2 regions of the Paenibacillus sp. FSL W7-1279 genome follow, and region 1 is predicted to be linked to the other one. Evidence: a T-box and tRNA genes for the amino acid it is inferred to sense, from the RefSeq annotation. Region 1 holds a T-box; the other holds one or more tRNA genes.
The links. A T-box is a leader RNA that pairs with one kind of tRNA and senses whether it is charged. The one in region 1 lies ahead of argS (arginine--tRNA ligase), so its partner is inferred to be a tRNA-Arg.
Positions count from the first base shown of each region.

Region 1 (9,228 bases):
CGTTCGCGAGGATGAGAACCCCACAAGGGGGTTCGTCGGAGCCTATGCTTCGGGAGGATTACTTCGCAGTCGGCCCGAAGGGCCGCATCCCTTCTGGGACGTAAAAAGACACCGCCTCTTAAGGGCGGTGTTTTTGCGTTCGCGAGGATGAGAACCCCACAAGGGGGTTCGTCGGAGCCTATGCTTCGGGAGGATAGCTTCGCAGTCGGCCCGAAGGGCCGCATCCCTTCTGGGACGTAAAAGAAGACACCGTCTTATGGCGGTGTTTTTTGTGTCCGTGAGGAGGAGAACCCCTGGTAGGGGTTCGACGAAGCCTACGCTTCGGGAGGATTACTTCGCAGTCGGCCCGAAGGGCCGCATCCCTTCTGGGACGTAAAAAAACAACCGCCTCTTAAGGGCGGTGTTTTTGCGTTCGCGAGGATGAGAACCCCACAAGGGGATTCGTCGGAGCCTATGCTTCGGGAGGATTACCTCGCAGTCGGCCCGAAGGGCCGCATCCCTTCTGGGACGTAAAAGAAGACACCGTCTTATGGCGGTGTTTTTGCGTTCGCGAGGATGAGAACCCCACAAGGGGGTTCGTCGGAGCCTATGCTTCGGATGATTACTTCGCAGTCGGCCCGAAGGGCCGCATCCCTTCTGGGAGGTAAAAAGACACCGCCTCTTAAGGGCGGTGTTTTTGCGTTCGCGAGGATGAGAACCCCACAAGGGGGTTCGTCGGAGCCTATGCTTCGGGAGGATTACTTCGCAGTCGGCCCGAAGGGCCGCATCCCTTCTGGGAGGTAAAAAGACACCGCCTCTTAAGGGCGGTGTTTTTGCGTTCGCGAGGATGAGAACCCCACAAGGGGGTTCGTCGGAGCCTATGCTTCGGGAGGATTACTTCGCAGTCGGCCCGAAGGGCCGCATCCCTTCTGGGAGGTAAAAAGACACCGCCTCTTAAGGGCGGTGTTTTTGCGTTCGCGAGGATGAGAACCCCACAAGGGGGTTCGTCGGAGCCTATGCTTCGGGAGGATTACCTCGCAGTCGGCCCGAAGGGCCGCATCCCTTCTGGGACGTAAAAGATGGAGCCGCCACTTTTTATAGTCGCGGCTTTCTTGCATTCCAGAAGGGGGATGAACCCCATAGTCGATTCCAAAACATCCCACACAGAACACAAACTCTATCGGACCATAGGTTCGCTATTTCAGAAAAAACGGCCCAATTTAGAATTTAAGGGACTCCACATCCGCTATTTAGCTTTTTCATAGGCAAATTACCCTCATTTTTCCTAAATAACGGACTTCAGGTCCGTTACAGAACCTGTAAGAGCGTTTTCCCCGCAAATAACGGCCCCTGAGTCCGTTAAAGCAACGCATACCCGCCACTTGCTCAATAAGCTTCTGCAAACAGTCCTGCCTATCGCCAAGCACTGACCCGCTCCGATTTCTTCACGAAAATGGAAGACAACGCTCTCGCTCGCGCGGTCAGAAGTATTTTCCTTCCTTCGGGCGTGCGAGTATAGACCAGTTCGGCAGGGCCGATATGCTTGCGCCACAGCTGGGCAAACCGTTCCGCGTGTTCTTTGCGGCGACCGATTTCCTCCGGCACGGCATGGTAATCCCGTTTCTTCATAAACCAGCTTCGCGATTCACGGTATAGAAGATAACGCGGGTTATTGATCGGGTCCAGCACCTGCTGCAGCGAATCCAAAAAGAGTGTTTTTTCCTGAGTGGTTCCGTCCCTAAGCCAACACGTGACGGTTCCTCCCACTTCCTCCGCTTTCAATCGGTGAATGCTTGGCCCAGATTCGACCAGCTTCATATCGAACAGGGCCGTATAAACGACGAGACCAACCTCACGGATACTTCGCTCCAGCGACTGATGCCGCGCCAGCATTTTGATGGCTTTATATACCCATGGGCTTGATACGAGTAAGGCAAAGGCAACCGGGATTAGTATATTGAACCAGGCCGGCGCGTCCGATTGGAACAAACGCGGAGACGTTAACGTCTCGCTGAAGGCGCCCAATCCCAGACCAACGGCGAATAGGAGTACGGCTTTCACCGTATGAGAAAACACGACAGGCCTAGGGATGCTCTCTCGATCCGCCGTCAGTTCTTCCGTCATGGAGCTGTGAAGGGCAATCGCCGAATCCCAACGCCCCTTCAGAAGATGCCGCTGCTTCGCACGCTCCAATGTGTCGCGGTTATAAGCGTTAATGCTGTCTGCGGTTTGCCTTTTCCGAAGATCAAGACCCATGCGCTCCAAGCCCGACTCTATGGTCTGGTGCGAGATCGATAAACCTACGAGAGATCGAAATCTTCGGGCCAGCGAGCCCAAATCTTCGCCGCCGTCGCTCTTGGCTGTATCTATGCAGGCCAGATGCCAGATCGCTCCGGTCTTATCGGGATTCCCGCGCTGCGCCCGAATCGCCCGCCCTCTCATCTGATTGGACAGCATGAACGAACCGACATATGATGCCATGACCAAGGAATTGATTCCGGGGGCATCCCACCCCTCACCCAGAAGAGCCGCCGTACCAACCAGCACCCGGATTTCTCCCTCCGAAAACACTTCCGTTATGATTGCGACGATAGCCGAGCGATTCGCATCACGAACATCAATCGTTACATAGCGGCTGTCGTGAGCAAGCGGGCGCTCCGATAAGTGAATATCTCGCCGACCGGCACAAACCCTGGCTAAAGGCAGAGCCTTTGCCGGCAGCACAACAAAGGAGCCGGTCAGAATTCCGATAGGCAGCTCATGCTCGCTCTGCGAGCTGTTTTTCTCAGCCAGCTGCCTTCTGATTAACTCGAAAATGGGGACAACGCCGAGCCGATGAAGCGGCTTCTCGTCAGCTGCATCCTTCGGCAGGTCCTCCTTACGGATATAATCGGTCAAAATCACCATCCGCAAGTTCTCCCCCAGCACGGAACGCTCGAAATCAAGAATACGGCCGATGCCGTGCAATTTCGAAACGCTCTGGACCAGCATTTTGTCAAATGCCGGGGTAGAACGCATATAAACCCTCCGGCGTTCAATCATGCCCATTCGGCTGAGCCTCTTTTGTAAACCCTTTAACTCCGGCAGCTCACGATCCATATGCGGATCTTTATACAGCATGCCGCTAAGGAGTTCCTCCAACCACTCTTCCGAAAAATCGGGCGTTTCCTTCTCCTTCATTCCGAGCAGCTTCACCGCCTCCTTCCAGATGGGCTGATTGGCGGCACGCAGATAAAGCACCATACTGGAGTAATACTCGGGCGAGGATAATATTTCTTCGGTATACGTTTCGGATTGCGTAATCCAAGGATGATTGACAATCAAATCCGCCAGGAACTTATCCCGGATCAGCTCGCCCTTAACCTGGGTTGCCTGCAGCCGAAACTCCCGGAGTTTAGCTGCCTCCTCTTGAGTAGGCGTGGTCAAACTTATGTAATCCTGATGCGGGCACAGCTCACCATGACGGACCAACTCCGGGACGCTAATCTCTTCGTCGATGGGACCGCAAAGCTCGATATACCGCTGCCATTCCCTTGGATTAACATCATATGGCGGTGTGGCAGTAAGGGCAATCTTCGTCGGCTGGCCCAGCATTTCGCACAGCTGCATAGCACTTTGCCACCAAGACATCCGGAGATGATGCGCCTCGTCAAAAATGACTGTATGATAGCCCTGTCGCTTCAACAATTCCAAAGTTTCTTGAGCCTCGGTACCGTTCGTGATATCATCCTCGCTAGCGCTATCCATCACCTCCGCCTCAGAAGCTTCCATGGCCATTTCGGGATCCCTGTAGTTCTCATCTTCAACCTGATGCGCATGCTCTATCTCCGCCGCACCTTTCTTCCTCACAGAGGTTTGCTCCCCAGCAGTACTAAGCAGGCTATGAAGGGCTTGATAGGTCGTAATCGTTACCAATGCCGGTCGCTTGAGCGAGGTGGAGATCCATTCGGGCTGTTCTTGATCGTCTAGGAATAATTCCACGAATCGGCTCGCCCATTGCTGCTTGATGGTGAGTGTGGGGGCCAGGATGATTGTCGGCCGGTTAATGCGCAGCATGATTTCCAGTCCAAGAACGGTCTTCCCCGAACCCGGCGGCGCCACCAAATGCAGATGCCGATTCTTCAGATGATGCTCCAGCCCGTGAAGGACCCTTTTTTGATAGGAGCGCCACGGATAACGAAACGACAGATTACTCGGAAAAACTTCATGAATTCCTCCAGTTTAGATGCACCTCTTTCTTCTTCGGTGTGTATAAGAAAAACGTCCATCGACGTACGTTCACAGAAGACAGATCGCGTGTAAAGGATGTTTTTCTTGCATTATCGATTGGGTTCAGCTGCGCTGAAAACTTATATATTCGATAGTCTAAAAAAGTGATCCATGACCTACTGTAATTCCATATGAATAAGCGGAAACGGCTTTCCGGAGCCGTCCAGCTCGGAGCGACCGATTTGCACGAAGCCGTATCTTTTATAAAAAGCATGGGCCATGGGGTTCTGTTCATTCACATCGACTTGCAGCCTCCGCCCCTTGAGCTGTTCGGCATGCCGGATCAGCTTCGTTCCCGTGCCTTGGCCGTGATGGAGGGGATCCACAAACAGCATTTCGATTTTGGCGCCATCCAGCCCCATAAATCCAATCGGTTCCCCCTGTTCGGTATTCAAGCAAACCCAGATCTCTACGGCTCTCAGCGCTCCGTTTTGCATCATCTCATAATAAAACCGGATATCCTCCTCCGTCAGGAAATCATGCGTTTGGGATACGGCACGAAGCCATATTTCCACCAGCCGATCATGATACTCTTCTGTATAAGGCGCTATATGTAACACCACTTCATCCAGTCCCTTCCAAATCATTCGATCTCATCGATATTCATGATAACGTGTAAATTGCTCTATACTATTATAGTGGAATTCGGTACATTAATCAGAGACTTTATCTTTGTCAGGAAGGAGAGAACAACATGCCGTTATGGCTTTTATATGCATTGCTGTCGGCGGTCACGGCGGCTCTTGTCGCCATTTTCGGAAAAATAGGCCTGCAAAACATCGATGCCAATTCGGCAACGGCCATCCGCTCTGTCATTATGGCCCTGTTTCTGCTGGGAGTCGTGGGGGTTCAGGGCAAATTCTCGGAACTCGGTGACATTCTGGTTCAGAAGAAAGCATTAAGCTTCATTGTGCTCAGCGGCATTGCGGGGGCATTGTCCTGGCTGTTTTATTTTCTTGCACTAAAATACGGCAAAGTATCGCAGGTAGGACCTATCGATAAATTGAGCGTTGTCATCGCGGTCATTCTGGCCTTTGTGTTTCTTGGAGAAAAGATATCCTGGATTAACGCAGCCGGCGTTGCACTCATTGCCGTTGGCGTTCTTCTGGTTGCCGTTAAATAAGTTCTACATAAAACCGCTGCTCAGCGGCTTTTTGTTCGTTCATTTATTGTTAAAACCTATCAATATAATCACATTTATATATTTCTAATTATAAGATAAACATGTCACAATGAGGATAATTCATGGGTGAGGGAGTTGTTGTTATGTCAGAGCAAGTATGGAAAGCGCACGATTATGATCGGCAGTTATCGTTTGTCTCGGCTTATGGAAAAGGCGTAGTAGAGCTTCTTACACCTCAACCCGGAGAGCGGATTCTTGATCTCGGCTGCGGAACCGGCGATTTGGCAAATGAAATATCTGCTTCGGGTGCACATGTAACCGGCATGGATGATTCGGCCGAGATGATTGAGCGCGCCAAAAGCAAATATCCCGGCCTTACATTTCTGGCCGGAGACGGCGAGAACTTCGACACCGAATCGCCGTATGATGCCATCTTCTCCAATGCCGCCCTGCATTGGATGAAGGATGCTGATGGTGTGGTACGCTCCGTCTATGGCGCACTCAAGCCCGGTGGCCGATTCGTAGCGGAGTTTGGAGGCAAGGGGAACATCGACGGAATTTACCAAGCTTTGAAAACGGTGTTCGCCGACCATTATGGAATGGATGCCGACACCCGAAATCCGTGGTATTTTCCCAGCTTGGGCCAATATACGACCTTGCTTGAATCCCATGGGTTCCGGGTGCGTATCGCCCATCACTTCGACCGTCCCACGAAGCTGCCTGAGGGCAAGGATGGCGTGAAGTATTGGCTGCTGCATTTTGGCGATCGTTTCTTTGCTGGATTCTCGGCTGAAGAGAAGGACGAAGCCATTGCCCGTATCAGCCAAGCTGCCCGGGCGACGCTCTGGCGTGAGGATGCATTTTATGCAGATTACAAGCGCCTGCGAGTCTTTGCAGAGAAAGTTTCATAATTTTAGGGTTGATTTTCTAAATAGAATGGTTAATAATATGAAAAACTTGAACATGTGATTTTCGTTGATTGGGAGAGTAACTGCACTTGACTTTAGTCCAAGCGAGCCGGGAGGGTGGAAACCGGTACAATGTCGGCGGTGAAACGGACCCAGGAGATGGTCTTCCGAAATGAAATATCGTAGGAAGCCCCGGCTTACACCGTTATCGTATCAAGGTGGTTAAACCCTCTGTGGTTTAACAACAAGAGTGGTACCGCGAGCACAAGTCCTCGTCTCTTTAGGAGATGAGGGCTTTTTTGATTTTTCTGACGTGTTTTGTTTATTTTTCAAAGGGGGATTTAACGTGTTAAGTCATTTGATTACTTCGAGCCTTCAACAAGCTGTAAACCAGGTGTGTGAAGATATGGGCGTCCAACTGCCCGATTCTACTCCAATCCGGATTGAGCAGCCTGCCAGCATGGAGCATGGGGACTATGCCACCAACATTGCGATGCAGCTTGCGAAGCTGCTTCGTAAAGCTCCGCTGCATATTGCCGAGCTGATTCAAGCCGAGCTTGAGCAGGATACGACTTATAAACAGCTAGTCTATGCCACGGAGATTGTTGCACCAGGTTTTATGAATCTGCGTATCGATTGGGAATATTGGGCTGGTCATCACTTTGAATTGCCCCCGGCAACGAACGAGAAGATTGTCATTGAGCATACTTCCATCAATCCGAATAAATCCGCCCATATCGGCCATCTAAGAAACTCCTGTATCGGCGATACGCTGGTCAGGCTGATGAGGAAGCTTGGTTACGAGGTGGAGGTTCATAATTATATCGACGACCTTGGCAATCAGCTGGCAGATACAGTGGTCGGGATGCTCCACACGCCGCTGTCAAAGGAACAAGCCCGGTTCGGCGATTACTGCTGGGACGTGTATTCAAGTACCAATAAGGCCTACGAAAGGGAGCCCGGGCTGGTTCAGCATCGGACCGAGGTTCTGCACGCACTGGAAGAGGGTAACCAGAATCTGTCCTGGATCGGACTGCTCGTTGCCGAGAGAATTGTCAAAGAGCATCTTGAAGAAATGAAGCAGTTCGGCATTGACTATGATCTGCTTGTGTGGGAGAGCAGCATTGTCAGAGAGGGGTTCTGGGCGTCCGCTTTCGAGCTGTTGAAGAACACGCCGCTCTTCCATCAGGAAACGGAGGGCAAACTTGCAGGCTGCTGGGTGCTCAAGCAAATAGGAACGGAAGCCGTGGACGATCCGGAGTCAGACCACAGCATGGATAAAGTGCTCGTGCGCTCCAATGGCATCCTGACTTACACCGCTAAAGACATCGCCTATCACCTGTGGAAATACGGTGTGCTCTCCAACGATTTTGTATATAAAAAATTCACAAACGAAGTTTGGACGACGAGCACTCATGGCGAGCAGCTCTCTTTCGGCAAAGCAGACATGGTCATCAACGTCATTGATTACAGGCAGCAGTACCCGCAGGCGATGGTGAAGCAGGCGCTGGAAAGCCTGGGATTCCATAAAGAGGCCGACAAGCTCCGTCATGTCAGCTACGGCGTCGTTTCGTTAAGCCCTTCTGCCGCTTCGGATCTCGGCATCGATACTTCCGACGGGAAAGCATCCTACGCGATGTCCGGACGTCAGGGGATCGGAATTAAAATCACCGAGCTTATCCATCAAGTAGCCAAGGTCATCGAAGACACCCGTTCCGATAAAAACGGTTTGTCCAGTCATACGATCGCAGCCGCCTCCATCCGTTACTATCTGCTTCGTTTTGCACTGCAAACCGAAGTGGTCTTCGATCTGAAGCAGGCCACTGAAATATCGGGAAATACGGGGGTATACCTGCTCTATTCCTACGCGCGTGCACTCAGCGTGCTCAATAAAGCGCAAGAAGCGGGTGTTTCGCCGTCAGTGCCTGCCCGGTTCCCTGCCATGGAAAAAGCGGAGCATGCGCTCCTTCGCCATATCAGCACCTGGCACGATACCCTGTATGCCGCCGGCCGGGATCTATCTCCAAGCGCCATCTGCAACTTTACTTATGAGCTGTGCTCCTTGTTCAACAATTTTTACTCGGCATGCCCAATTCTGAAATCGGCGGATGAAGTGCTCCGGTTCCGTGTATGGCTCACTTCCTTATTTAAAAACACTCTTGGAGAAGCACTGGATGTACTGGGACTGCCCACGCCAAGCCGGATGTAAATCTCCCTCTAAAGAGATTAGCGAATGACGCTGTACTAAAAGAGCCACCGTACGATTCATGTTGAATACGTACGGTGGCTATCATATATTATTGCAATCCTCTGACGGTCAATCTGATCTGGACGGCATCTGCTGCAGGCTCTTCCTGCAGGGTCCAGTTGACGGCCAGCGCTTCCTTCAAGCGAGCGACCTGCTCCTCCTGGAGCTTCAGCCCCTCAATAATGCCTTCACCTACACTAAAATCGGATTCTGAACTGATGTGGAAGGCTTCCTCCAGCCAGATCTTCAACCCGTTGCGGGTATTAAACGTCATTTTGTACCCCTCGCTAACGGCCTTCTCTAAATCTTCCCCATGTTCTTTTGCATAAGAGAACAATTCCTCATAGTGAAAATGACCATTGTTCGCGACTTGGAATCTCTCGACCTCACCCGAGCGCACAGCCTCCAGCAGATCGGAGGTAGTTAGCCCCGATTTTTTGGCATGCTCCAATAAAATGGCGGTATTCTGTGAGATTTTCGTAAGCTGCATGCTCGACGCCTCCTCAATATGTATCGTAAAATACTTTTTTCTTCTATTATAAGACGAAACCGCTAGGATGTCAGACACTTCTCAAAACATAAGCTATATTCGCTCAAGATATATTCACCGAACGGTTCAATCTGGGCATACCCCAGCTTCTTATAAAAATGAACGGATTCCTCCTGCGGCTCGCCTGTTTCCAGGCGCGAAAAACGATAAC
Region 1 is NZ_CP150215.1:1,832,458-1,841,685, reverse strand. It holds gene MKY82_RS07815 (DEAD/DEAH box helicase family protein) at 1,393-4,167, opposite strand; gene MKY82_RS07810 (acetyltransferase) at 4,365-4,835, opposite strand; gene MKY82_RS07805 (EamA family transporter) at 4,943-5,371, shown strand; gene MKY82_RS07800 (methyltransferase domain-containing protein) at 5,515-6,282, shown strand; T-box leader at 6,338-6,562, shown strand; gene argS (arginine--tRNA ligase) at 6,626-8,488, shown strand; gene MKY82_RS07790 (hypothetical protein) at 8,577-9,017, opposite strand; gene MKY82_RS07785 (GNAT family N-acetyltransferase) at 9,080-9,228, opposite strand, start outside.

Region 2 (22,919 bases), 1.6 Mb from region 1:
TGGCGTCGCCGTTCGGAAGCAGCAGTCGCCCTCGCTGGCGGCAGGGGCATTTTTGGAGATGCTGCAGCAGAATTGATGATCTTCCCGTCGAAAGAAAATTAGCATCATCAACCTTATGAATACATGATCTTGTCTACAGCAATCCACCTTTATGATCCTTTTCGATGACCTCTTACTAAGCGGTTATTTCAAGACGAGACCGAAATGCTAATGGGCCCGCCTCCCATACACCCAAAATCCCGGCTCATGTGACATCACAGAGCTGGGCTTTCTTCTTTTCACTCCTATGAGATACTCACAAATGGCTGCACACCTTCTTCCTGCTCAGGTGCGTATATCGGGGTGGAGAAGCAACGCGTTCGCCTTTAAAATCAGGAAGCTTCCTCGGTTTAATCCATTCCAGCTTCCCGATTTTAACAGCGACCTGAGCCGATGTACGACACCATCCCACAGCACGATAACAGAGTGTGCAGCCCTTCGCTCTCTCAAATCAATGCAAAAAAGCCCAGCTCCCACAAAAGCAGGAGCCGGGCTTTCTCTTATTTCAATTATTTGCGCTTCAAGTTGTAGAACGACTTCAAGCCGTTGTATTGAGCGAGCTCGCCCAATTGATCTTCGATACGAAGCAATTGGTTGTATTTCGCCACACGGTCCGTACGGGAAGGAGCACCCGTTTTGATCTGACCAGCATTAGTAGCCACCGCGATATCAGCGATCGTGCTGTCCTCGGACTCACCGGAACGGTGGGAGATGACAGCCGTGTATCCTGCGCGTTTTGCCATTTCGATCGCATCAAACGTTTCAGTCAATGTACCGATTTGGTTTACTTTGATCAGGATGGAGTTACCGATGCCTTCGTTGATACCTTTTTCCAGACGCTCGGTGTTGGTAACGAACAGGTCGTCACCCACGAGTTGAATTTTGTTACCCAATTTCTCGGTGAGCAATTTCCAACCTTCCCAATCGTCCTCGGAGCATCCGTCTTCGATGGTTACGATTGGGTATTTGTCTACCCAAGAAGCGAGCAAGTCCACGAATTCTGCCGGCGTGAAGGATTTGCCTTCGCCTTCCAGAACATACTTGCCATCTTTGAAGAACTCGGTGGAAGCAACGTCCATACCCAGCAATACATCTTCACCTGGCTTGTAGCCGGCTTTTTCGATCGCTTCGATGATGGAAGACAGTGCATCTTCGTTAGACGTGAAGTTAGGAGCGAAGCCGCCTTCGTCGCCAACCGCTGTGTTCAGGCCTTTGCCCTTCAGAACGGATTTCAGGTTGTGGAAGATTTCAGCGCCCATGCGAAGGGCTTCTTTGAAGCTAGGTGCACCAACAGGCAATACCATGAACTCTTGAACGTCAACGTTGTTGTCCGCGTGAGCGCCACCGTTAACGATGTTCATCATAGGTACTGGAAGTTGTTTTGCGTTGAATCCGCCAAGGTAAACATACAGCGGAAGATCCAATGCATCAGCAGCAGCGCGAGCTACAGCCATGGATACGGCCAGAATTGCGTTCGCACCCAATTTGCCTTTGTTCGGCGTACCGTCCAAAGCGATCATCAGTTTATCGATGCCAAGCTGGTCCAGAGCGTCCATGCCAATCACTTCAGGCGCGATGATTTCGTTCACGTTCTCAACAGCTTTCAGAACGCCTTTGCCCAGGTAACGGGATTTGTCGTCGTCGCGAAGCTCAACGGCTTCGTGAACGCCAGTGGAAGCACCGGATGGAACGATCGCGCGACCGATTGCACCGGATTCCAGGTATACTTCAACCTCTACGGTTGGATTGCCACGGGAGTCAAGGACTTCGCGTGCATATACATCAGAAATAATAGTCATGTGTATAGTCTCCTTTTAATGTTATGTTTATGTTCCATTATGAACCACTTATTTACGTGCTGCAATCATGGAAGTTCCAGTCATCTCATCCGGCTTCGGCAGATCCATCAGGTCGAGAATGGTTGGCGCAATGTCGGCAAGAATACCGCCTTCACGCAGTGTTACATTCTCATCCGTTACGATGAACGGAACCGGGTTCGTAGTATGTGCGGTGAACGGACGTCCACTCTCGTCAAATACCATGTCCGCGTTCCCGTGGTCAGCGGTAATCAGAACTACCCCGCCTTTTGCCAAAACAGCCTCAACGACCTTGCCGACACACTCATCCGTAGTCTCAACGGCTTTAATTGTCGGCTCCAGCATACCGGAATGACCTACCATGTCCGGGTTGGCGAAGTTCAAAATGATCGCGTCATGCTTATCCGCTTCGATTTCTCTCACGCAAGCATCCGCCACTTCATAAGCGCTCATCTCCGGTTTCAGATCGTAGGTCGCCACTTTCGGCGAGTTGATCAGTACGCGCGTTTCACCAGGAAGCTCAACATCGCGTCCACCGCTGAAAAAGAATGTCACGTGCGGGTACTTTTCGGTTTCCGCAATTCGAAGCTGCTTCTTGTTGTGCTGAACCAGCACTTCGCCGAGCGTGTTATCGAGATTCTTCGGTTTGTAGGCAACGAAGCCTTCCACCGTCTCGCTGAACAGCGTCAAGCAGACAAAATGCAGGTTTTGCGGGAACTTCGGTCCACGTTCAAAGCCACGGAAGTCATTATTCGTAAACACCTGGGACAGCTGAATCGCACGGTCAGGGCGGTAGTTCAGGAAGATAACGGAATCTCCGCTCTCCACCAGACTAACCGGCTCGCCTTCACCATTCACAATCACGGTCGGTTCTACGAATTCATCGTAAACCGATTTCTCGTAAGATTCGATGATGGCTTTCAGCGGATCCGTATATTTCGGTCCTTCGCCATACACCATGGCACGGTAAGCCTTCTCGACACGATCCCAACGCTTGTCGCGATCCATCGCATAATAACGACCGGAAAGCGTAGCGATTTGGCCAACGCCCACTTCTTCAATCTTCGCAATCAGATCTTTAACGAACTGCTTGCCGCTGTCCGGTGCCACGTCGCGTCCATCCATGAAGCCATGGATGTATACGTCATGGAAATCTTCCTTCTTGCAAAGATCCAGCATGGCAAACATATGCTCAATATGACTGTGAACGCCGCCGTCGGATACCAGCCCGTACAGATGCAGCTTCTTGTTGTTGTTCTTAGCAGCGCGAACGGCTTCCACCAGCGTTTCGTTCTCGAAGAATTCTCCTTCACGAATCGACTTCGTGATGCGGGTCAAGTCCTGATACACGATCCGGCCTGCGCCGATGTTCAAGTGACCCACTTCAGAGTTCCCCATTTGACCTTCCGGCAAGCCTACGGCTTCACCGCAAGCGGTCAACGTGGTGTTCGGGTATTGCTTCAAATACCGGTCGTAGTTAGGCTTGTTCGCTTGAGCGACCGCATTGCCCACTTCGGTGTTGCGAAGCCCGAAACCGTCCATGATGATCAGAGCTACAGGTCTTGGAGCAGACATTTACTTCGCCCCCTCAACGAGTGCGATGTAGGAAGCCGGTTGTAGACTTGCACCACCAACGAGCGCGCCGTCGATGTCGCTTTGTCCCATATACTCCGCTACATTTTCAGGCTTCACGCTGCCGCCGTATTGAATACGAACTTGCTCTGCAACGGTTTCGCCGTACAGACCTTGAACGAGTTCACGAATATAAGCGATGACTTCGTTCGCATCCTCTGCCGTAGAGGATTTGCCCGTTCCGATCGCCCAGATTGGCTCATAAGCAATAACGACATGAACCGCTTGATCAGCAGGAACACCTGCGAACGCTGCCTCCGTTTGTACTTTGCACACGTCTTTGGTTTGGCCGGCTTCGCGTTCTTCCAGCTTCTCGCCGACGCATACGATCGGAAGAAGACCATGGCGGAATGCCGCATGTACCTTCTTGTTCACGATCTCATCGGTTTCAGCAAAATACTGACGGCGCTCGGAGTGTCCAATAATGACATAGTCCACGCCCAGATCCTTCAGCATCAAACCGCTGATTTCACCCGTAAAGGCGCCATTGTCTTCAAAATGAAGATTTTGTGCACCGATTTTGATGTTCGTGCCCTTGACCGCTTCAACCAATGCAGGAAGATTGGTAAATGGCGCGCAAATCACGCTTTCAACGCCTTCTACTTCCGCTTTGCCTTTCACATCTTCAATAAATGAAGTTGCTTCCGGAACGGTTTTGAACATTTTCCAGTTACCAGCTATGATAGGTGTTCTCACACGATTCACTCCTTTATTCCCCCGAAGAATCGGGGTCCAAACTTCATCCACTTGCTATCCAATATAGTGCCTATTTCTATTTGTCGTTCAGTGCCACAACACCAGGAAGTGCTTTGCCTTCCATGAACTCAAGAGATGCACCGCCGCCTGTCGAGATGTGGTTCATCTTGTCGGCAAGACCGAATTTCTCTGCAGCTGCAGCCGAGTCGCCGCCGCCGATAATCGTGTAAGCTTCCGTATCCGCACAAGCTTGTGCCACTTCACGAGTACCGTTGCTGAACGGAGCGATTTCGAATACGCCCATAGGACCGTTCCACACGACAAGCTTGGAGTTCTTGATCACTTCTGCATACTTGGCGCGAGTCTTAGGTCCGATGTCAACGCCTTCCCAATCGGCAGGAATGCCGTCGATATCAACGACCTTGGTATTCGCGTCTGCGCTGAACTCGTCCGTAACGACGATATCTTCCGGCAGGTAGAAGTTTTTGCCCAGCTCTTTAGCTTTCTCGATGAAACCGAGTGCAACATCAAGCTTCTCTTTATCAAGCAGAGATTGGCCGATTTCATGGCCTTGAGCTTTGAAGAACGTGTAAGCAAGTCCACCGCCGATGATGACATTATCAGCAAGCGTAAGCAAGTTGTCGATCACGTCGATTTTGTCCTTAACCTTCGATCCACCGATGATGGCGGTAAAAGGACGGTCCGGATTCGAAAGGGCTTTGCCGAGAACGGACAGCTCTTTCTCCATCAACAATCCCGATACAGCCGGAAGATGATGAGCGATACCTTCTGTCGAAGCGTGCGCACGGTGAGCAGCACCAAACGCGTCATTCACGAACAGATCGGCCAGTTCGGCGAATTGCTTCGCAAGTTCCGGATCATTCTTCTCTTCACCAGCGTAAAAACGAACATTTTCAAGCACGAGCACATCGCCGTTTTGCAGCTTCTCGACTTGAGCTTTAACAGCTTCTCCTACCGCTTCATCCGCTTTGGCTACCGGTTTGCCGAGCAGCTCGGACAGACGCTGACTTGCCGGAGTCAGGCGCAAAGATTCAACGACCTCTCCTTTTGGACGACCCATGTGACTGGCCAGGATGACTTTCGCTCCTTGCTCTACCAGATACTTAATGGTCGGCAAAGTCTCGCGAATACGAGTGTCGTCTGTAATTTTACCATCTTCGAGCGGTACATTGAAATCGACGCGGACAAACACCCGTTTGCCGCTTACTTCTACATCACGTACACTTTTCTTGTTCATCTCCACGTTCCTCCTAAGAAAACTATTCTCCTCACCGACAGCATGCAGTTGCTCTCGTTTCTCTCTCTATCGCTAACCAGCGCCCGGATCTTGTCTATACTTCCCAGTGCTCTGGCATGAAAACAAGGAAAAACCATGAACCAAAGAGGAGACCCGTGAAACGGAACTCCTCTTCGATTGTATGGCTAGATCAATTACAGACCTTTGCTTGCGATGTAAGCAGCGAGGTCAACGACACGGTTGGAGTAGCCCCACTCGTTGTCATACCAAGAAACTACTTTCACCATGTTGTCGCCAACTACCATAGTGGAGAGCGAATCGATAGTGGAAGAAGCTGGGTCGCCATTGTAGTCGCTGGATACAAGCGGCTCTTCGGAGTAGTTCAAGATGCCTTTCAGCGGGCCTTCAGCAGCTGCTTTCAGAGCTCCGTTTACATCTTCAAGGGTTACATTTTGGGACAGCTCAACTACGAGATCCGTTACAGAAACGTTCTTCGTAGGTACACGCATTGCCATACCGTTCAATTTGCCTTTCAATTGTGGCAGAACGAGGCTAACCGCTTTAGCAGCACCAGTTGTGGATGGAATGATGTTTTCAGCAGCTGCACGAGCACGACGCAGATCTTTGTGCGGAAGATCAAGCACTTGCTGGTCATTCGTGTAGGAGTGAACCGTAGTCATCATACCCTTAACGATACCGAATTTCTCGTCAAGAACTTTAGCAAAAGGAGCCAAGCAGTTTGTTGTACAAGAAGCATTGGAGATTACAGTATGGTTAGCTGCATCGTATTTGTCTTCGTTAACGCCCATAACGATCGTGATATCTTCGTCAGTTGCTGGAGCGGAGATGATAACTTTCTTAGCGCCGCCTTTCAAGTGAGCGGAAGCTTTGTCTTTCGCTGTGAAAATACCAGTGGATTCTACAACGATTTCAACGCCGTGCTCAGCCCAAGGCAATGCTTCAGGGTTACGCTCAGCGAATACTTTTACTTCACGGCCGTTTACAACGAGTGCGCCTTCTTTAGCTTCAACCGTTGCATTAAGTCTTCCGTGAGTTGTGTCATATTTCAAAAGGTGTGCCAGCGTGCTTACGTCCGTCAAATCGTTGATTGCCACGATTTCAACTTCGCTGTTGTTCAGCGCAGCGCGGAACACGTTACGTCCAATACGTCCAAAACCGTTAATACCTACTTTAACCATGAGTAGTTCCCTCCATATTTGTAAAATTTATATATTCAAGATTGGCCGTTAAGCCAATCAAGACAACAATAAGGAAAAATCAGTGTGCACGCCCGTGGGTTCAAATCCCGGCGTCAATCTCCTTCTCGACTTCCAGTGCCGCGGCTTCATCGGTAACGAGAATATCCTCATGTCCGAATTTCAGCACCGCATGAATCGCCTTGCCCTTGCCTTGACCCCCAGCAATGCCGATGATCGTCTCTGTCCGCATAATATCCTCAAGCCGCAGCCCGAGAGTAAGCATTTTGTGGACAACTTCACCATCTTCACTGAAGTAGTAGCCGAAGGATTCCGCAATCGCGCCATCTGCCTGCAAGTTCTGAATAGAGTTTTCATCCAGCTTGCGCCTTCTTGCCATCTCCATGGCATCTCCGATGCCGTGAATAATGACACGGCAGCGCCTGATCACATCCACGATCTCCTGGATATGCTGATCCTGCACCAGAGACTGATAGGCATCCTCGCTTAGCAGATCCGGTACGTGAAGCAATCGGTACTCAGCTCCAACGCGCTTTGCCATCTTGGAAGCAATGGTGTTCGCTTGAATCTCCACGCTCTCCCCAAGACCGCCCCGCGCTGGCACAAACCAAGTGCTTGTCAGCGGTTCGCCGCCTGGCAAAGAGGACATCTGCTCGGCCACTTCGGCGAGCGTGGAGCCGCCGGTTACGGCAATCGTATCTCCATCTTGGACAAAGCTTAGCAGCGTTCTTGCTCCGGCCCGGCCAAGCTCACGTTTGACTTCCGGAGATGACTCGCTGTCACCGGGAATAATGACCACTTTACGAAGCCCGTAAGCCTGACGAATCTTCTCTTCCAGTTCAACCAGTCCGAATAACTCATTCATGACCGGCTCCAGCTCCTCCAGCAAGCATATCCCTGAGCTGCTGATGCGCATGCCAAGCGTTTCAATCTCGATCAGCCCCTGCGCTTTCAGAAGATCAGTCTCTGCTCTGAGAACACGCTCGGTCATCGAGAGTGATGAAGCCAATGTTCTTCGGCCAACAATTCCGGACAACTTGATCTGATGAAGGATGGTATACCTTCGTTTAAGAGTGTCCATCAGATCCGGCAGAAGCTGCTCTTGTATTTCTAATAGGTTACGCATGCATTCCACTCCTGCAAACTTCGTCTCGGCTCTCCTCTATCTGGTCGTAAAATGTCCCAGTTGAACTTTTTAAGTCCCACCTTTATTCTAACCAATAATTATGCCGGTTGCAAGTGTCCGAAAGTATATTTCTCTGCCCCGGGCATTCTTATACATTATGGCCAAGTACTGGCTCGTCTATATAATAGGAACAAAGTTTTGTCTGCTATTGTATTTTTTAAATAGATGCGGTATAATCAACTTCGTTGCTAATTTTTTTTGCGCCCGTGGTCCAATGGATATGACGTAGGCCTCCGGAGCCTGAGATCGAGGTTCGATTCCTCGCGGGCGCGCCATTATAACTTTTATTTTCTATACTGATTACCCTAAAGCGCCCATGACGGCTCTTTTTTTTACCCAATAGTTTGACTATCTTTGACTTTTTGATTTAAATTGTTTATCATGTGGGTAATACGGTAACAGTATTTATATGAGGTACTTAAGAGGAGGTTTTCCACGTGAGTTTTATACCTATGGTCGTTGAACAAAGCAACCGCGGTGAGCGGGCGTACGACATCTATTCCAGATTGCTGAAAGACCGCATTATCTTCCTCGGCTCCGACGTAAATGACGTGGTCGCCAATTCCATCATTGCCCAAATGCTGTTCTTGTCGGCTGAGGATCCTGAGAAGGATATTCATCTTTACATCAACAGTCCTGGCGGTTCCATTACCGCAGGTATGGCGATATTCGATACGATGCAGTTCATTAAGCCGGACGTTTCGACGATCTGTGTCGGCATGGCTGCTTCCATGGGCGCATTCCTGCTCAACGCAGGCGCTAAAGGCAAACGCTACGGTCTGCCTAACAGCGAGATTATGATTCACCAGCCGCTCGGCGGCGCACAAGGTCAAGCCACGGATATTGAGATCCGTGCTCGCCGCATCCTCAAAATGCGCGACAAGCTGAACCGCATCCTGTCCGATCGCACGGGCCAACCGCTGGAGCGCATTGAGAAGGATACCGATCGTGACTACTTCATGACGGCTGACGAAGCCAAAGAATACGGTCTGATTGATCAAGTATTAGAGAATACACCACCGCAAGGCTTATAAAAGAAATAAAGTAAAGGGCAGGCGCCGTTATCCGGTGCCTGCCCTTTCTTATCCTCTGGATCATTGAAAACTTCGAGTACTGAATAGTGAGAGTATCCCCTCCGGTCGCTGTTGAACTCGGGAAACTTGAATGAATGGATAGGGAGGTTTCCCGATTTCAAAGGCGAACGCTTTGCTCCTCCGAGGATACTCTCACTTTGGTACGACCTGACCTTATCTATAAAAACTTAAAGACTAGCTCAAGAGCATCCCCCTCCTAAAAGGCCTGCCTTAACTTGTGGGGAGGGAAAATAAAAGAAGACCCGTGCAGGGTGGCCATTTCAACGAACGGCTTGCTTGCCACGGACCACGCGTGCACAGGGAGCAGAAGCAGTGTGCAGATGTACAAGACGTGCAAGTTATCATCCAGGCAAGTCTCTAGATAAACGAAAAACCCCTTGATCGCAGGAAAGGAGAATACACTCTCCACGTTCCATGATCAAGGGATTTTCGTAACTCGTTCCAATACAGTGTTACATCAGGACAACATCATGTTTCTAGGCAAGCTATAGTATGAAAATAAATGATTGCAGTTTACACAAACCGCTACCGTATACTCTTACTTCCACTCTTTCAGCTTCAGCTCAAACTCCGGAAATCCATAAGCATATGCGGTGTACTCATAAAGTTGGAAGTACAGCACCGCAGCGTTATCTTTCACGTAGAAGTCCGCATCGGCAGGCACGCCTTCAAATCCGCTGAGGTAGCCCCCCTCTTTCTTCAGCTTGTTCAGCACAAGGTTGTTCAGCTTCTGTTTGTTCTTGCCCTGCAGGTTGATGAAATCGCCCAGCTGCATTTTCTTGCCATCCTTCAAGGAGAACGTGAAGCTTTTACGGAAGGTCATGCCATGAGCGCCACCCGTGTAGGAATAATCGTATGCCGTAATGCTCAGGATATCGTTCTGGTTATAATGGACCACGAAGTCACCGCTAAATTCATAAGGGAAACTGGATTCCGACGGCGGGAATTCCTCAGCATTCCCTTCGGCACGGGTGATTACGCCGGACGCATTTTCTTTCAGCACTTGATTGATCTCGGCTTGCGCCTCCGCATTTGCGAGTCCGCTGATTACAGGATAGTTCACAACGGCATCCACGCCCTGAATCTTTTTCTTCAGCGCAGCCGATTTGATCGTAATGTCGTTCTGTTTCTTTTGTGTCATGCTGAGTGTTTTCAAGGAAGGGTTCCATTGTCCCTGAACACCCATGTATTCGCTGATCGTTTTGAATGGCACATACAGACGACCATTAATGATCTGTCCCCCAGGCTCGCCGGCATACGAACCGTTCACCAGAATACCAATTTCAGTTGAATCATATACGATGGCACTCAGTTTGTTATAACCGTTACCCAGTGTATACGTACGTTTTTTTGCATCATATTTAAGAGGCATTCCCAGGCCGTCCCGCAAAGCGGTTGCCGGCACATAAGTTACCCCGTGCAGCACGAGACCTTTCTGTGACAGGGTCTTGCCATTCCATTTCAGTACGACTTCATTCTTCGACGATTTTTGGCTGGCGGAAACGGGTGCCTTAGCGGCACTTGCATCGATGACCTGTCCGCTCAAACCCAGACCGCCAAGCAGGACGCTAGTTGCAATTAATGATGCACATACACGTAATTTAGGATTCATATCAGAATTCCACCTTTGTTAAATTAAGTTTCCGTTAGTTGTTAATCTATTACCCTTAATCATTATAAGGAAAGCTTTCAATGTATTGGTAACAAAGTCAATGACAATTTTGATTCCAGGCCATAGGACCTATATGTTCGCCAAGTCTTTCTGAGTGAATGCTTTTACGCTTAGAAATACACCGAACAAGAGAGCGCATGTACCCATAAACAGCAAGACTTCCTTCCCTGGGCTGCATAACTTAATAGAAGTAGTCCGATTCCCACAAGCGCACTGTGAACACTCAATAACAGCAGATGCAGCGCGCTTTTCCTGAAGATGTTCAGAAATAAAACGGCTGCAACCCCGGCAACTACCAATGCAATCAAAAACATACCCATCACATCGCTCAAGCCGCTTTCTCCTTTTCCTGATTAAACGTATAGAAACCTGGTTTAAGTTATTTGCGTCCTCCTTTATATATAACAACGAAACGGGCCCCGAAGTTGTGGTTTGATTCGTATAAATCGGCTATTTCTTCCTATCCCGGGACTAAGGGACTATTATTTACAAACAAAAAAGAGCCTGCCCCCAATGGGACAGACTCTTTTTATTACAAAAATATGAAAATGCAAGCCCTATAATTAACGACCGCTCTTCAGTTCGGTCCATAAACGATCATAGATCGAGAGCGAGTCACCGACATTATCCAGCCATTCGGTACGGCCCAGCTCTTCATCTGTCAGGTTGATCATCGTATTGGCGCGGTATTCCTCGCTATGGAATTCCATCGCTTTGGTGTTCGGATTGCTGTATCCGATAAATTCATAGTTTTTGGCGCTGACCTCAGGCTCCATCATGAAATTGATGAATTTCTCGGCCAGCTCTTTATTCTTGGCACCCTTAGGAATCGCGTAGTTATCAGAGAAGATGGTAGCCCCTTCTTCTGGCACGACATACGCCACATCCGGATTCTCCGCAGCAATAAAGGCGGCATCTCCGGACCATACCGTAGCAATCCAGCCTTCTTCTTGGATCATCTTCTGCTTGATGTTATCCGTATCAAACGCTAGCACATTCGGGAGCAGGGTCTTCAGCTCATCCGCAGCTGCGGTGATTTCCGCTTCATCTGTGCTGCTGTTGGACTTTCCTTGCTTCTTCAGCGCCATGCCGATCATTTCACGGTTGTCGTCCAGAAGCAGGACTTTACCCTTGTATTCCGGGTTCCAGAGATCTTCCCAGCTGTTGATCTCATCCTTCACATACTTCTTGTTATATGCAATTCCCGTTACACCGGACGTGTAGACAATTGAATATTTATTGCCCGGGTCATAAGAAGGATCTTTGAAAGTATCCGTAAGACTGACGAAGTTCGGGATATTATTCATGTCAAGCGGCTCAAGCAGCTCCGATTCAATCATCGTTTTGACCATATAATCGGACGGCTGAATGAGGTCATACCCACTGCCGCCAGCCTTGATTTTAGCCAGCAGGTCTTCATTGTTTGCGTAATTGTCGTAGGTTACCTTTACGTCGAACTTCTCTTCGAAGTCCTTCAGCACCTCGGGATCAAAGTTATCCGCCCAGCTGTAAATGTGAAGCGTCTCCTTATCCGATCCGCAACCGGCCAAGAGTCCTACAGACAATACCGCAACCATGCCTGCCGTCAGCAGGCGGGTCCATCTTGATTTTTTCAATTCAATATCTCCTCTCTTTCCACTTCCATGTTTTATTTCGAAAAAAGCAGTACCTATTTAGATCGGTAATGTTTTATGTTTCTTTTCCCCGTTGCCGCGGTTAAGAATATATTGCGCTAACAGAATCAGCGTGATGCTGACCAGAATGAGCAGCGTACACAGCGCGTTAATCTCTGGCGAGATGCCGCGCTTCACTTGAGCGTAAATATAGATCGGCAGCGTCGTTGAGCTGGGGCCAGCGACAAAAAAGCTAACCATAAAGTCATCCAATGACAGCGTAAAAGCAATCAAGGCGCCGGAGATAATGCCCGGAGCAATCTGCGGCAATGTAACATGCCGGAACGTCTGCCAAGGCGTAGCGCCCAAATCCTGGGCCGCCTCATCCAGCTGTTTGCCCATGCCCGACAGTCTGGCGGTCACTACGACATACACATACGACAGGCTGAACGTAATATGGGCGATGATCACCGTCGTCTTGCCAAGCGGCATATTCAGTTGACTAAACAATACCAGCAGCGACAGCCCCATAATAATATCCGGGATAATGACCGGCAGATACAGCAGCCCGTTCATGCCGCTGCGACCTCGGCGTCCCAGAGTCCGAAGCGAGAGCGCCGCCGCAGTTCCGAGCAGGGTAGAAACGATCGTCGATATGACCGCCACCGTTAAACTGTTCATCAGCGCTTCCATCACATGCCGGTTCTCGAATAGAGACACATACCAATCGAATGTAAATCCTTCCCAATTGCCGCTGAGCCGCGTGTTGTTAAAGGAATAGATAATGATCATGATGATCGGTACATAGATGAAAGCCATCATAAGGAAAGAGTGAATCCCAAGCAGCGGGTGATTCTTCTTCTTCACCTATCTCCCCTCCCCTACGCGTTGATGGCGGGCTTGCATCGCCCGGTTAAAGAGCAGGATCAGCACCAGGGACGTAATCACAAAGATCACCGACAACGCCGCTCCAAAGGGCCAGTTGCGCGCACCCAGGAACTGCTGCTGAATGATATTACTGATCATGGAGGACTTCGCTCCTCCCAAAATATCCGTAACTACAAACATTCCGGATGTCGAGACATAGACCAGAACCGCTCCCGTCATGATGCCGGATTTGCTCTGCGGCAAGGTAATGTGCCGGAATGCTTTCCACCTGGAAGCGCCCAGATCGCTGGCCGCATCCAGCAGACGCTTATCCATCTGCTCCAGAGCCACGTAAATCGGCAGCACCATGAACGGAATGAAGTTATACACCATTCCGAGCAGTACGGCGCCGTACGTATACAGCATCTGAATCGGCTCGTCGATCCATCCCATCCACAGCAGCAGGCTGTTCACCACGCCTTGGGTCCGAAGCAGCAGGACCCAGGCATAGGTACGGATCAAAAAGTTGATCCAGAACGGGACCGTGATCAGAATTAATCCCCAGGTTTGGATACGCGGGGAAGCGTTGGCTATATAATAGGCCAAAGGATAGCTGACTAACAAGCAGATCACCGTAGTCAGAAGCGACAGTACCAAGGTATCCCAGTAGATCCCTAAATATAATGGATCAAAGAAGGTCCTGTATCCTTCCAAACTGAAGGAAAACACGATATTCCCCAGCGAATCCCGCGAGAGAAAGGAGATGCCGACCACGATTAGCATCGGAACGATCAGGAACAGGGATAACCACAGCAGGACCGGAGTCAACAGGAACCTTGATTTCCTCATGATCCGATGATCACCTCATCCTTGGCGTTCCAGTTCACCCCAACCCGTTCGCCAACCTCCCATGGCTGATCATCCGAGATATCGAGGGCAATCATGACCTTCATCGGTTCATCATCCAATTGGACCAGCAGTTTATGAACACTGCCGAGGTACTGCACATCCTCAATCACGCCGTTCTTCTTGGCACCCGATTCCCGCTGGGGAATGAGTTTCTCCGGCCGTACGGCAAAGAGACCCTCTGGCGAAGAAAAAACGTTATTCTCCCCTACAAACGTAGCGGCAAACAGCGTTTGCGGCCTTGCATAGATCTCACGCGGCGTACCGATTTGCTCTACCCGTCCATGGTTCATGATGACGATCCGGTCGGAGAGCATCATGGCTTCCTCTTGGTCGTGCGTTACATATACAAACGTTATCCCGAGCGTCCGCTGCAAATGCTTGAGCTCGGACTGCAGATTCTTCCGCAGCTGCAGATCCAGTGCGCCAAGCGGTTCATCCAGCAGCAGCACCTTCGGTTTGTTGGCAATGGCGCGGGCGATGGCCACGCGCTGCTGCTGTCCGCCGGACAGTTGGTGCGGGAAGCGTTCCCGCAGGGCGGTCAACTGCGTCATGGCAACGGCCTCGTCCACCCGCTCCTTGATGAGTTGACGGGGCATTTTTTTCATTTTCAGCCCAAAAGCGATATTATCTTCTACGGTCATATGCGGAAACAGAGCATAGTGTTGGAATACCAGATTCAAATCCCGCTTGTTCGCAGGCATTTCCGTCACATTCTGACCCGCCAGCCAGACCTGTCCTTTGGTCGGCTGTTCGAATCCTGCTATCATTCGGAGAATCGTCGTTTTGCCGCAGCCGCTGGGGCCCAGCAAAGTCAGGAATTCCCCTTCTTTAATGGAGAGCGACAGCGGATGCACGACCGCTTGTCCCTGAAAATGCTTCTCGATCTGGACAAGTTCAATCACATGCATCAACCCCTTCTTCAAAATGTGACCTATTCCATGTGTACATTTCTGCTAACCAGTATGCACAAAAACGTTCCCCACTAAGAAGAAACGGTCCTACTGCCTGTTGTGCTCAGGTTGGCAGAATCCGTTTCTTAAAGGTGGAGGATGCTAGAAGTCTCGACTAAGAAAAAAAAGCCATATCCATGGGTATGGCTGTAACGTTCAGATCAAAGTTCAGTTTTTCGCATATTCACTATACCTCGTTTTCCCCCTATACACAACACTTTTCTGTGTATTTCGACAGGGGAAGGGACGGATGTGGGCCCTGATTATGGTATTTCATTTTTCGAAAAAAGAATACACAAAAAACCGTCCACCCGGTAAGATCCGGATGAACGGTTCTCTGCATGCTGAGTCGAAAACAACAACTACTTCAGCTCATATTGCACGTACAGCTGCGTCGAGATCTTGATTTCGCCCGGCTTCACGGATGTGTTTGCGCCCGCGTCCGCTGCCGTGGATTGTGCTTCCATCGCCATTTTTTCGAGACCATAGATGGTATCTACACCAACGGAACCTTCCACAATGTTCAGCACGATGCCCAACTGACGCTTGGAGGCTTTTGCCATCGCCTGAGCTTTCAGGTCTGCATTCGCCATCGCCTTATCAATCACTTGGGCCTCAAACGCATCGCGGTTCTCAACCGAGAAACGTGCGTTTCCAATGGAATTGGCGCCGGCATCGGACGCTGCATCAAGCACATCACCGACTTTGCTCAAGTCGCGAAGCGTGACTTCCAGGGAATGATACGCCGAATAGTTTTTCACTTTACGTCCATTATCATCAGAGTACGTATAGTTAGGCTGTACATAGAACTGCTCGGTTTTGATATCCTTGTCATCGATCTTCCAGGTTTCTTTCAACAGCTTCGTAATCTTATCCATTTTCTGTGCGTTGCTCTTCTGTGCGGATTTTGCGGTTTCCGCATATGATTCAGCCCCGATGGAAAGATATACGATATCTGGCTTCACCGAGATCTCGCCTTTACCGAGTACGGTCAGAAGGTTTTGCTGTGCTGCCTCCGCCGCATGCACCTCGGTTGCCCCGCTCAATCCTACTACAGCCGTACTTCCAGTCAACAGTGCACCTGCAATCATGATGGAACCTACTTGTTTGACCCATCTTTTCATTATTGTCAGCCTCCTTTATATTGGCATCGCTACCATGCTTGCCTTACCCTTCTAACGTGAGGGCATTGGTAAATGTTGCATCCGGATTGAAGCGTTTTGAATTTTTTCTTCAGCTTATGTTGATACGCCCCATTTAATTGGTATATCTAGGCATGATTGGTTGATTAGCAAAATAAGATACCCAATGAAGAAGACGGAAACTGTTTAATAAGGAAGCCTTAATGGGTAACTAACTTACATCGGTGTTTAAAAAGAGGAGGTCACTATGAAATCATTCCGGATGTTATACGCGTTCATGTCACTGCTGATACTCATGGCAGCGGGCATGCCATACGGGGCGGCAAGCGCCGCGGCAGAGCCAGCCTCCGGTAAAACCTATCAGATCGGAACGGACATTACGTTTGCCCCGTTTGAATTCCAGGATGCAAGCGGCAAATTTGTCGGTATCGACATGGATCTGCTGGATGCGATCGCAAAAGATCAAAATTTCAAATATGAGATCAAGCCGCTCGGCTTCAATGCGGCGGTTCAGGCGCTGGAAGCCAATCAGGTGGACGGCGTCATTGCCGGCATGAGCATCACGGAAGAGCGGAAGCAGAAATTCGACTTCTCCGACCCTTATTTTGACTCTGGTGTGGTCATGGCCATCCGCCAGGATCAGGAGTCTATTAAAGGGTACGAGGATTTAAAAGGAAAAAAAGTCGCTGTCAAAACCGGTACGGAGGGCTACAGCTTTGCTGAATCCATTTCGTCCAAGTACGGATTTACCATCGTGCCTTTCGACGATTCCGCCCAGATGTATGACGATGTCAGGACCGGCAATTCCGTTGCCTGTTTTGACGATTTTCCCGTGCTGGCATACGGAGTCGAACAGAACAATGGACTGAAGATCGTCACGAAAATGGAGCCGGGTGCCTCCTACGGATTTGCCGTCGGCAAGGGACGGAACCAGGAGCTACTGGAAAAATTCAATGCCGGCTTGATCAACCTGAAGGCAAGCGGAGAGTACGATCGCATTAAGGCAAAATACATTGGCGAAAATGCCGTAGGCGCGGCGAATCAAAGCCGCTGGGAGCTGATCGTGGAGTCGCTGCCTTCGCTGCTGAAGGGCCTTGGCAATACGCTGCTGTTGACCATCGTATCGCTGTTCTTCGCTTTTTTCCTAGGGTTGATATTCGGTTTTATGAAGGTCGGACGCAATAAATGGCTCCGAGGCATCGCAACTGTATTCGTGGATATTTTCCGCGGCATACCGCTGCTGGTTCTTGCCTTCTTCATCTATTTCGGTATTCCGCAAGCGCTCGGGTTCACGATGTCGCCGATCGTGGCAGCTGTCCTGACACTTAGCCTGAATGCCGGTGCCTATGTCACGGAAATTATCCGGGGCGGTATCCAATCCATTGACCCTGGACAGCTGGAGGCTGCCCGCTCGCTCGGTCTGCCATACCGTAAAGCCATGATGAAAATCATCATTCCCCAGGCAATCAAAGTCATGATTCCGACCTTTATTAACCAACTGGTGATCACGCTCAAGGATACGTCGATCCTGTCGGTAATCGGCCTGGTCGAGCTGACCCAATCCGGGAAAATCATCATCGCAAGAACATTCGCATCGTTTGATATCTGGCTCGTGGTCGCCATCATGTATCTGGTCGTGATTACTATTCTGACTAAAATTTCGGGCCGTCTGGAAGGGAAGGTGCGTCATGGATAAAATCCGCGTAGAAGGACTGAAGAAGAATTTTGGCACGAACGAGGTGCTGAAGGGCATCGACATGCAGGTTCAGGAAGGCGAGGTTGTCTGTGTCATCGGGCCCTCGGGCTCCGGCAAAAGCACCTTCCTGCGCTGCATCAACCGACTGGAGGACATTACGGCAGGCAGGGTGTTCGTGCATGACAAGGATATCAATGACCCTAAAACGGACATCAACAAGGCACGTGAAAACATCGGCATGGTGTTCCAGCACTTTAATCTGTTCCCCCACTTCAATGTGCTGAAGAACATCACATTTGCCCCGGTCGAGCTGGGCAAGCAGAGCGCGTCCGAGGCGCGTGCCACGGGGCTGAAGCTGCTGGAACAAGTAGGCCTCTCCGATAAGGCGGAGGCCTTCCCCAGCCAGCTGTCGGGCGGTCAGAAACAGCGTGTCGCGATCGCCCGGGCCTTGGCGATGAATCCGGACATCATGCTGTTTGACGAGCCGACATCGGCGCTGGACCCCGAGATGGTCGGCGAAGTGCTCGGCGTCATGAAGGATCTGGCGCGCGAAGGCATGACGATGATGATCGTCACGCATGAGATGGGCTTTGCCCGCGAGGTTGCGGACCGGGTGATCTTCATGGATGGCGGGTATATCGTAGAGGAAGGCCCGCCGGAGGAAGTGTTCGGCAGACCGAAGCATGAGCGTACCATCAGCTTTTTGGAGAAGGTGCTGTAACAGTGCAGCTAACCTACCTGTAGCAAACCGTTGCCGAATGGCTGCACGTACCTTGCCGTTGCTCCCTGTGCGCACTGCTTCCTATGCGCACGGTGCGTGGCTGAGGTGCGTCGACGCTGATCATCTTGCAGCAGCCATTATTACACTGCGCGGGAGAGGCACGCGGCAAACACGGCGCATGGCCTCGGAATGTGCTTGGCTGTCGACCATATTCATGCAGTAACCAGTGACCCTATTATCCGACTAGCACCGTTAGGGTGAAACTAACCGGTTATCGTACGGCTAACAATGGCATGTACATGCCATCGAACAGCTAAGTATTGGCATCTGCATATTGTTGTAGAGCGCTATCGCCAGCTATGTATTGGCATCTGCATGTTATCGTGCAGCGCTATCGCCAGCTAAGTATTAGCATCTGCATTTTATCGTGCAGCGTTATCGCCGGCTAGTTTTTTCTTACGGCTATAGGCATCTGCAATATATTATTTAGAGCCGACTGCAATGGTCGTTGCTATGACTGCATTGCACCCTGCTTTAGTGGAGCTAACGGACCGAGAGTACCTTATTTGATGGAAAATGGGGCTTTTCCGAAGACTATCGGACTAAGGATCCGTTAATCCTTCCAAAAGACCGCATTTACCTATACAAATCCTAAAATAACGGATCTGGTGTCCGTTATTTTAGTTTACGGTGCTTTATACGGCAAATAAGGTCCTTGGTGTCCGTTACATTCGCAAGATTACCGAGGGAAATGCTTTATGTCCAACCTTCTCTGCAGAATTCACTTTTTCATATCCAGTGGTCGCTTATAAGGCACCATCACCGTAAAAACAGAGCCCTTTCCGAGCTCGGATTGGACCGTAATCTTCCCTTGATGAATATCGACGATCCGCTTCACGATCGATAATCCAAGCCCGCTGCCACCCGCAGCGCGATTACGCGATTTGTCCGCTTTGTAGAAGCGTTCGAATATATGCAGCTGGTCCGACTCCGACATCCCAACCCCCGTATCCGTCATCGTAACCTCGGCTCCGTCTTCCCCTGCCTTCAGCACGATGGTGATCATACCGCCTTCCTGCGTGAATTTGATGCTGTTGTGCAGCAAGTTGGTCCACACTTGACTCAGCAGATCCTCTGTGGCCTCAATCTCTACCTTAGCGAGATCCAGATCCACCTGAATCCGTTTCGCCAGCCACTGCGGCTCATGCGCCAAGACGACCGCACGCAGCTGCCCGTCGAGCCGGTAACGGGCCCTTTCGAATGCCGGCTGCTCTCCTTCCAGGGATGACAGCTTTAACAGATTGTCACTCAGCTGCGACAAGCGGCGGCTCTCTCCTTCGATGATCTCCAGGTAACGGGCTCTCTTCTCCTCCGTGAGGCGGGGATTTCGGAGCGCCCTTGCAAACCCCCGAATCGAAGTAAGCGGGGATTGAATTTCATGGGACACATTGGAGATGAAATCCTGACGCATGGTCTCCATCCGCCCCAATTCGCCGGCCATGTCGTTAATGCTGCTGGCGATCATCTTGAACTCCCCGCGCCATTCATTTTCGTTCATCTTTACCTTGAAGTCTCCCTGCGATATCCGGCGCATGGCATCCGTAATGGAATTCAGCATGGCCATTTGCCGATGCTTGAAGAACATGCCCACGACCAGCATGCATAGGAAGAAGATGATGACGCCAACAAACAAGTTGATCAGCTGGACGACATAATCCCAACGCGGCGTTCCAGTCCAGGTGTAAATAAACCGCGTCACATAGGTCGCCGCCGTCCATGACGCGCCTAAGACAGCAAAGACCAAGATGGTCTGAAGCGTTTCCCGAACGATCTTCCACCATATTTTGTGCGTTTTCTTCATTAACCTTCACCTGCCTCCAGGCGGTAACCTAGACCGCGCACCGTCCGAATCCTGAACCGGTATTTCTCCTCCGGGAACCGCTCCCGCAGCCGATTCACGTGGACGTCCAGCGTCCGTTCGTTTCCTTCAAAGTCATATCCCCATATATCTTCGATCAGCCTGTCGCGCGGCAACGTGCTCCCCGGATAACTGGCCAGCTTGAAGAGCAGCTCAAACTCCTTCAGCGGCAGGGTAAAAGCCTCATCACCCGCCTTGACTTCATAGGTTCTGCGGTTCATCTGCAGCTTGCCGATGGTCACCGTCTGCGATGCGGCTACCTGATACCGCTTCAGCAGCGCTTTGACGCGCACAACGAGCTCCGCTGGTTCGAAGGGCTTCACCAGATAATCGTCGGTACCCAGCTCAAAGCCCTTCACGATCTGCCTCGTTTCCCCTTTTGCCGTCAGCATCAGCACCGGAATACCGGTGTTCCTCCGGATCTCCCGGCATAGCTCCCATCCGTCCATATTCGGCATCATGATATCCATCACGACCAGATCGAGAGATGTCTGATCCATGACGGACAAGGCCTCGACGCCATCCGAGGCTTCGAATACCCCTTCCATCCCCGCTTCCTCCAGAAACACCTTTATGAGTTCGCGGATATTCGGGTCGTCGTCCACTACCAATATTTTTGCCATGGTGGCCATCCCTTCTTCCCCAGCATTTCAAGGCGCGCTTAGGCCTCAATCGTTTCATTCATCTGCAGCTGCTGTACGGCAAACTCTCTGTACATGTCATGCTGCTCAATCAATTCATCATGCGTTCCCCGTCCGGTTACCGTTCCTTTTTCAATGAAAATAATCTGATTCGCTCCTACAACCGTGGATAACCGGTGTGCAATAATAATCGTCGTCCGGCCAGCCATCAGGTTCTTGAGCGCCTTCTGTACTTCAATCTCGGAACGGCTGTCCAGACTGGAGGTGGCTTCGTCCAGCATCAGAATCTTCGGATCCCGCAACAAGGCTCTGGCGATGGCAATCCGCTGCCGCTGACCGCCGGAGAGCTTCACGCCCCGTTCGCCTACATCCGTATCAAAACCATGCGGCAGCTCGTCGATAAATCCATCTGCATAGGCCATTTCTGCCGCTCTTCGGATCTCCCCATCGCTCACTTCCCGGTCCATCCCATAACATAAATTGTCGCGAATGGTTCCCGCGATCATTGGACTATCCTGTGAGACATAACCAATCAGCCCGCGCCATGAGCGTAAAGAGAACGTATCAATCGCCGCCTTGCCCAATCGGATCTGTCCTTTTTGCGGAAGGTAAAAACGCTCCAGCATGGAGAACAGCGTCGTTTTGCCTCCGCCACTCGGTCCAACCACTGCCGTGACCGTGCCCGGCTCCATCTGAAAGCTGATATCATGCAGTACCAGCTCATCCGGTTTGTAACCAAACGACAGATTCTCGATGGACACCCGCTGATTCGCGTTCACCACATCGCTACCTTCCGAAATGGACTCTTCCTCTGCATCCAGTGTTTCCAATATTCGCTCGGTTGCTCCTTTGGCCTTCTGAAATTGGGTAAAAAACGTCGTTAACTGCGTCATCGGCATCACGATCTGAATCAGATACAGGATAAACGCAACCAGCTCGCCGGCGGTCAATGCCCCTGTGGATACCTGAAGTCCGCCATACCCGATGACCACCACCAGCAGCATCATCAGCACGAAAGACATCAGCGGCGCGATCCAGGCGGATACCACGCCTTCCTTGATCCCGAAATTCAGCAGATTGGTGATCCCTTTATGCCCATTCTCATACTCTCTGTCCTCAGCGTTTGATGCTTTCACCTGACTGATATTCGCCGTAAACGTAGCCGTCTCATCCTGCATGCCAAGCGAGATTTTATACATTTTCTTGCCAAGCGGCACAAGAATCAGCGCTGCAATCGGAATGACGATAAACATCGTCAGTGTCATCTTCCAGTTTAGATAGAGGAGCACCCCAATGGAACCGACAATAGAAATAATCCCGCTAAAAAATCCGGCCACATGGTCCGATATGAGACTTTTGATCACTCCTGTATCATTCGTCATCCGGCTGACCGATTCCCCTGAACGGTTATGATCGAAGTAGCGGATCGGCAGCACCAGCAGCTTTTTCCACAGCCGTTCCCTAAGGGCGGCCACCATCTTCTGTCCCGTATAACTCAGCAAGAAGATCGAAACCCCTGCGGCTATCGTCTGCACCACAAATGCGATCCCAAGTCCGATGATATGGGAGCGGTTCATATCCGTTAAGGAGAAGCCATCCACCAGGCTCTTTGTAAACATCGGAATGACTAGCCCGACCAGGGTTGATACCACATTCAGCAAGATGGCTCCAATCAGCAGCAGCATCGGCGGTTTCGTTTCTTTTAACAGCCGGAAGAAGGCCTGCGAACCTGCTTTGCTGCTGCCGGCCGGCCTTTCCTGAGCAATTTCCTGTATCGAAGTATGATCCGTTTCTCTCATCGTGTTCTCTTCCCTTCCATCCCTGTTTATTGTCTATAAGGAAAGAATATAT
Region 2 is NZ_CP150215.1:217,388-240,306, reverse strand. It holds gene MKY82_RS01165 (LysR family transcriptional regulator) at 1-76, shown strand, start outside; gene eno (phosphopyruvate hydratase) at 549-1,838, opposite strand; gene gpmI (2,3-bisphosphoglycerate-independent phosphoglycerate mutase) at 1,887-3,431, opposite strand; gene tpiA (triose-phosphate isomerase) at 3,432-4,184, opposite strand; gene MKY82_RS01145 (phosphoglycerate kinase) at 4,261-5,442, opposite strand; gene gap (type I glyceraldehyde-3-phosphate dehydrogenase) at 5,637-6,641, opposite strand; gene MKY82_RS01135 (sugar-binding domain-containing protein) at 6,742-7,785, opposite strand; tRNA gene MKY82_RS01130 (tRNA-Arg) at 8,046-8,120, shown strand; gene clpP (ATP-dependent Clp endopeptidase proteolytic subunit ClpP) at 8,283-8,879, shown strand; gene MKY82_RS01120 (DUF4163 domain-containing protein) at 9,478-10,551, opposite strand; gene MKY82_RS01115 (hypothetical protein) at 10,722-10,943, opposite strand; gene MKY82_RS01110 (spermidine/putrescine ABC transporter substrate-binding protein) at 11,175-12,227, opposite strand; gene MKY82_RS01105 (ABC transporter permease) at 12,285-13,091, opposite strand; gene MKY82_RS01100 (ABC transporter permease) at 13,092-13,940, opposite strand; gene MKY82_RS01095 (ABC transporter ATP-binding protein) at 13,937-14,908, opposite strand; gene MKY82_RS01090 (SIMPL domain-containing protein) at 15,313-16,074, opposite strand; gene MKY82_RS01085 (amino acid ABC transporter substrate-binding protein/permease) at 16,400-17,788, shown strand; gene MKY82_RS01080 (amino acid ABC transporter ATP-binding protein) at 17,781-18,509, shown strand; gene MKY82_RS01075 (HAMP domain-containing sensor histidine kinase) at 19,291-20,370, opposite strand; gene MKY82_RS01070 (response regulator transcription factor) at 20,370-21,050, opposite strand; gene MKY82_RS01065 (ABC transporter ATP-binding protein) at 21,089-22,867, opposite strand.
Region 2: it has a tRNA-Arg gene. The T-box ahead of argS (arginine--tRNA ligase) is inferred to sense a tRNA for this amino acid. The anticodon was not compared.